2 regions of the Cerasibacillus sp. genome follow, and region 1 is predicted to be linked to the other one. Evidence: a T-box and tRNA genes for the amino acid it is inferred to sense, from the RefSeq annotation. Region 1 holds a T-box; the other holds one or more tRNA genes.
The links. A T-box is a leader RNA that pairs with one kind of tRNA and senses whether it is charged. The one in region 1 lies ahead of glyQ (glycine--tRNA ligase subunit alpha), so its partner is inferred to be a tRNA-Gly.

Region 1 (3,427 bases):
AAGGTGTTTTAACGCGAGATGATGCACAGTTTATTTTTATTGACACACCAGGTATCCACAAACCGAAACACCGCTTAGGCGATTTTATGGTTAAATTAGCAGAAAACACATTAAATGAAGTCGATGTAATACTATTTATGATTAATGCTGAAGAAGGTTATGGTAAAGGGGATCAATATATTATGGATCGTCTGCAATCCATGAAGAAACCGATCTTTTTAATCATTAATAAAGTCGATTTGATCAATCAAGCCGATGTTTTTCCATTGATTGAATTATATAAAGAAAAATGCAACTTTAGAGAAATTGTTCCTATCTCAGCTCGAGAAGGAAATAATATACCAGAACTTTTAGATATGATTGCCAACCAATTACCAGAGGGACCAAAGTATTATCCAGATGAGCAAGTAACAGATCATCCGGAACGCTTTATTATTAGTGAATTTATTCGTGAAAAAGCACTACAATTAACACGTGAAGAAATACCGCATTCAATCGCAGTTGTGATTGATGCAATTGAAAAGCGATCCTCAAATACAGTCTATATTCAGGCAACTATTATTACGGAAAGAAAGTCACAAAAAGGGATTATCATCGGTAAACAAGGTAAGATGTTGAAAGAAATTGGTGTAAGAGCGCGGCGTGATATTGAAGCATTATTAGGTACGAGAGTGTTTTTAGAATTATGGGTAAAAGTACAAGAAGATTGGCGAAATAAATTGTATCATTTAGAACAATTTGGTTTTAATGAAGAAGAATATTAGTACTGGTAATTTTTAATCATCATTGTTTTTTCTATCAGGGATAATCTAAGAAGTGTCATGGCCTATGTCTGTTTAATAATTTTTTCAAGTATAAGGAAGGTGGATTTTATGATTGACTTAACTTGGAAATTATTTAGTAAAACAGGAAATATTGAAACCTATTTATTGTTAAAGGAATTGGAAGAAGAATTTATTTTACAAGAAGGTAATCAAGAGATGACATCTGGTCTAGATAATAAAGAATAGTGCATGAGGAGAGGGGAAAAAATGTGCTTGAGAAAATCGACGGAATTATTTTGAAAACCCAAGATTTTAGAGAAACACATAAAATCGTAACTATTTTCGGAAAGCATATTGGTAAGTTCACTGCGGTGGCTAGAGGTGCTAAAAAACCAAAAAGTAGAATGGCTGCCATCACGCAGCCATTCATATATGGAACTTTCTTGGTTTATTTACGTTCAGGACTTGGTACCATTCAACAAGGAGAAATAATCGAATCCTTTCGGCCTATTCGTGAAGATATTTATAAAACAGCATATGTAGCATATCTTTCAGAATTAACTTATAAAATTCTTGAAGAAAAAAAACCCCAAGATTTATTACTAAATGAATTGTATCAAACGATGCATTGGATTGCTGAGAAAGAAGAAGTAGATATTCCGATGATCATGTACGAACTTAAAATGTATGAAGTTGGTGGTTTTTCCCCAGTGCTTAATATGTGTGTGCGTTGCTTAAGTAAACAATTTCCATTTGCTTTTTCAATTAATGAAGGTGGACTTCTTTGCCAAAGTTGTCGTCATATAGATGACAATGCCTTGTCCTTATCTGATACATTAGTTAAGTTATTTCATCTTTTTCAACATGTTAGTCTTGATCGAATTGGAAACATTTCGGTGAAGCATGAGAATAAATTGTTATTTCGTCGCATACTTGACGCTTATTATGATCATTACGGTGGCTATTATTTAAAATCACGTCGTTTTTTAAAACAATTAAAGGATTTACAAGGATAATGCCTTATTACACTTGACATTTCATCTATGTCTAATGTATGATTTTACATATATTTCATGCTGGGATGGAGAAGAGTACTTACCCTCTAATTACTTCTAGCGAGTTCAGGATCGTGTGAGCTGAATAGTAAATTGGTAAGGAAGGCACTCTGGAGCATATTTTGATAAGCGGCTCATGTTATTATGAGCAAATAGGGTGGAACCGCGGATTAACCGTCCCTATGTCTCCAATAGACATAGGGACGTTTTTATGTATAAGCCTAGAAAACGGAGGGTCTATTATGAATATTCAAGAAATGATATTAAGCTTACAAAAGTTTTGGTCAAAACAAAATTGTATTATCGTACAGGCCTATGATGTTGAAAAAGGAGCAGGAACGATGTCGCCGATGACATTACTCCGCAGTCTTGGACCTGAACCTTGGCGCGCAGCTTATGTCGAACCATCACGTCGACCAGCAGATGGAAGGTACGGTGAAAACCCAAATCGGTTATACCAGCACCATCAATTTCAAGTTGTGATAAAACCATCTCCGGCAAACATTCAAGATTTATATCTCGATTCTTTAAAAGCTATAGGAATAAATCCTTTAGAACATGATATTCGCTTCGTAGAGGACAATTGGGAGAATCCAACGCTTGGCGCTGCAGGACTCGGATGGGAAGTATGGTTAGATGGTATGGAAATTACTCAATTTACTTATTTTCAACAAATTGGTGGCTTAGAGGCCCAGCCTGTTACAGTTGAATTAACATATGGAATTGAACGACTTGCTTCATACATTCAAGACAAAGAAAATGTATTTGACTTAGAGTGGACAGAAGGAGTTACGGTTGGCGATATTTTCTTACAACCTGAATATGAGCATTCAACTTATACGTTTGATCTATCAGATACTGATTTATTATTTAAGCTGTTTAATATGTATGAAGGAGAAGCTAAACGAATCATGGAAAAAGGACTCGTTTTTCCGGCATATGATTACGTCTTAAAATGTTCACACACATTTAATTTATTAGATGCGCGTGGAGTTATTTCAGTTACTGAAAGAACGGGTTATATCGGACGTGTTCGTAACCTAGCAAGAGAAATTGCCAAGTCCTATGTTGCAAAAAGAGAAGAGCTTGACTTTCCAATGCTTAAAAAGGAGGAAAATAAATGAGTACAGATGTTTTGTTCGAAATCGGTGTTGAAGAATTGCCAGCTCGTTTTATTGATCAAGCTGAGCGAGAATTAAAAGAACGTACCACATCATGGTTTAAAGATATGCGCATCCCATTTTCAGAGTTGGTCACCTTTTCTACACCGAGAAGATTAGCTATCTTAATTCGAAATGTAAGTGACCAGCAGGAAACGATAGAAGAAGAAGTACGAGGGCCAGCTCTCAGCATCGCCAAAGATGCTGCTGGAAACTGGACAAAAGCTGCCATTGGGTTTACAAGAGGACAAGGTAAAACAACAGATGATATATATACTAAGGATATCAAAGAAACGACCTATATCTTTATAAACAAACGAACGGAAGGACAACAAACAATTGATATTCTCCCTTCCTTTAAAGACATCATCCTATCTATTCCTTTTAATCAAACGATGCGCTGGGGACAAGAATCTATTCGTTATGCACGTCCAATTCGTTGGTTAGT
Region 2 (3,427 bases), on a different contig from region 1:
TTTACAAGACTTGGCGACAGTGCCAGAGAATCAAAGAACAGCGCGATTTGTTTGTGTCCTGGCTGTCGCTGCGCCTGATAAAGAAACAATTACACGTACAGGATATTGCAATGGTAAGATTACAGAGAATAAAAGAGGTTCAAATGGATTTGGTTATGATCCAATTTTTATTCCTGAAAATCAACATCTAACAATGGCACAATTATCAAATGAAGAGAAAAATTCCATTAGTCACCGGCGGAAAGCGATGAACCAATTAGAAGATTGGTTAAAGCAAATTTCATAACCTTTAAATGGGAGATGACAAGATGCGATTGTTAATAACGAGTGATAGCCATGGTCTTACGAAAGAGCTAAGTGACATGAAACAACGCCACCATGTAGATTGGATGATCCATTGCGGGGATTCGGAGTTGTCAATGGATGCAAAAGAAATGGACGGCTTTGTAAAGGTTAGAGGTAACTGTGATTATGATAATCGTCTAAAACATGATATCACAGTAACGAAAAATGATTTCACGTTTTTTATTACACATGGCCATTTGTATCATGTGAAACGAGATTTAATGACACTTTCATATCGCGCTGAGGAAGAAAATGCACAAATCATCTGTTTTGGACATACACATATTGCAGGTGCAGAGAAAATCAATAATCAAATTTTTATTAACCCTGGAAGTATTCGTCTCCCACGTCGTCGGATTGAGCCGACATATGCTTTATTACGTATTGTTAATAATAAAAGGGTAAAAGTTACGTTTTATTCTTTAAACGGAGAAGAAGTGTCAGGCTTAAGTGACGAATTTATTTTATAGATTGCTCTTATTAATAAACGGAAGGTAACAAACGACTATGGATCTAATATTTTAGAGATATGGTCGTTTTTTTGTGGTTGAATACAGTACCTATTGGTATGGTGATAAACAAAAATATTTATTCGTTATATCACTTTTTGAAAAAATTCTATGATTAAGGAAGTAAGAGTTGTTTTCTAATAGGAGTTTTTGGGTATGTTAACTTTCTAGTGATAAGGTGATTAGCGCCGATAGACTGTTAATATAACTGTTTTGTGCAGAAAGTTATTTTTCAATCCGCTCCCAACTCGACCCCAATTTCCATTATTGAGACCAAACTATAAAATGATAATGAAAAAACGCTGTATCCCTTTAATCACGAGGTCTACAGCGTTTCATTAATTAGCGTCCCAGGGAGGATTCGAACCCCCGACCCACAGCTTAGAAGGCTGTTGCTCTATCCAACTGAGCTACTGGGACAAATGGAGCGGGTGAAGGGAGTCGAACCCTCGACATCAGCTTGGAAGGCTGAGGTTTTGCCACTAAACTACACCCGCAAATTATTATTCCGTTTTGGTCACAAATTTTATTATAGGCACTATAACTTTTTTTGTCAATACCAAAAATAACTTTTATTGGTTTATTTTTTAAGGAATGCATAAAAACTTAGCGATTATTGTAGAAAAATAATATCTTACACAAGGTCGGTCGTCAGTTTCGCATAATTATGACCGTCATTTCCTTCTTAATTTCTCCTGAAATCAAAGATAAGCATCTCTAAAAGTTACTTGAATCTTCCAATCAATAAATGTTAAACTTTACACACCAAACAGTTTAAGAGATCACTCTCGAATTGTTGGCTAAAAGGAGGTGGCTGAACGGTTGGATTCAGAAGAAAACAAAATCGTACTTTTTCCAAAATGGAAAGAAAAATTAGAAGAGAGTAGCTTACGAGCATTGGAGGAAAAGAACTTTATAGAAGCTTTAAATCAATTTAACGAACTGATTAAATATGATGAAGGATCACATGAAATCATCATTGGTAAATTGATCTGTTTAATCGAATTAGGCCAATATGAGGAAGCGGATGCTTTATGTAAAAGAGCAATGCAAGATAAGAATCAAGTAGCCTATTATCATTATGTACATATATATTTGACACTGTTATTACAAACAAATCAATATGAAGAGTTAATGGAACGTGTTCTTGAGGAATTAAAAGATCCTTACATACCAGAAGTCGTTAAAGTTCAGTTTCAACAATTGTATGAATGGAGCAAAGAGATTAATGTCGGTCTCATAGCAGAAAAAACACATCAATATCGGAAAGCTTTACGTCTAGCCATTCGTGAAAACAATGTCTTAAACCAATGGCAACTCATCATAAATTTAAAGCAACTTCATGCCCAACCACTTGAAGAAGTATATCAATGGACTAAGGACCAATCAATCCATCCTGTCATTAAAACTGCATTATTTCAATGGTTACAGGATGAACAAATTAGCCGATCTGTGACGGTTTCGAAATTTGGTGACACGAAACGTTTTATACCTACAAAAACGCCTTCACTCCAAGAAACCCCACAACACAAAGAGATATTACGCCATATAAGTGACATAGAACAAAATAATCCCACATTATATGATATGATAAAACGGCTTTTAGAACGATATCTTTTTGTTAATTATCCTTTACTTCCGAATGCTGATGAGTTACCTCTAATAGCCGAAGCAGTTCGTTTTCTAGGGCATACATATATGACTGACCAATCAAATGAAGTGTATGATGAACAACTTTTATTCTATATAAATGAAGTCGAAACATGTGAAAAGCTTTATTTGAGTATTCTAGATGAATAAACAACAAGGACAATCCTTGAAAGCTATAATAATTATGATATAATAAAGTGGTTGTAAACTAGGAAGCTGATACCTTTTATAAGGAATTGGTACGGATTCAATGTAAAGTCATATGATGCTTTACGTGATAAACAATGGAACAATCATACAATCAATATGTATGGATAATAGATTTTGGAGGGAAAAAAATGACGGCCAAATGGGAAAAAAAAGAAGGTAATGATGGTGTACTAACATTTGAGGTGAGTGCAGATCAATTTGAAAAAGCACTTGACCAAGCATTTAACAAAGTAGTGAAGGACATAGAACTTCCTGGATTTCGTAAAGGGAAAATTCCACGTGTCATTTTCGAAAAACGTTTTGGAGTAGAAGCTCTTTACCAGGATGCGCTAGATATTGTCTTACCTAATGCGTATGTTGAAGCGATAGAAGAAACTGAAATCGAACCAGTAGATCAACCATCCATTGATATTGAGGAAATTGAAAGAGGTAAAAACCTTGTCTTCACAGCTGAAGTAACTGTCAAACCAGAAGTAAAGCTAGGTGACTATAAAGGCTTAGAAGTTGAAGCGCAAGACGTAACAGTTACTGATGAAGATGTTGATGAGGAAATTAAGCGTGAGCAAGAGCGTTTTGCTGAATTAATCGTAAAAGAAGAAGGCGCTGTTGAAGAAGGCGATACAGTCGTTATTGATTTTGAAGGGTTCGTCGACGATGTAGCATTTGAAGGTGGTAAAGGTGAAAACCATACATTAGAAATTGGCTCTGGTCAA

Region 2: it has a tRNA-Gly gene. The T-box ahead of glyQ (glycine--tRNA ligase subunit alpha) is inferred to sense a tRNA for this amino acid. The anticodon was not compared.

The regions. Positions count from the first base shown of each region.
Region 1 is NZ_DATBTY010000083.1:189,565-192,991, reverse strand. Features, by position in the region: gene era (GTPase Era) at 1-764, shown strand, start outside; gene VIG73_RS15515 (YqzL family protein) at 873-1,010, shown strand; gene recO (DNA repair protein RecO) at 1,034-1,780, shown strand; T-box leader at 1,834-2,004, shown strand; gene glyQ (glycine--tRNA ligase subunit alpha) at 2,062-2,943, shown strand; gene glyS (glycine--tRNA ligase subunit beta) at 2,940-3,427, shown strand, end outside.
Region 2 is NZ_DATBTY010000040.1:86,616-90,042, forward strand. Features, by position in the region: gene VIG73_RS07725 (XTP/dITP diphosphatase) at 1-286, shown strand, start outside; gene VIG73_RS07730 (metallophosphoesterase) at 309-815, shown strand; tRNA gene VIG73_RS07735 (tRNA-Arg) at 1,201-1,274, opposite strand; tRNA gene VIG73_RS07740 (tRNA-Gly) at 1,278-1,351, opposite strand; gene VIG73_RS07745 (tetratricopeptide repeat protein) at 1,677-2,654, shown strand; gene tig (trigger factor) at 2,843-3,427, shown strand, end outside.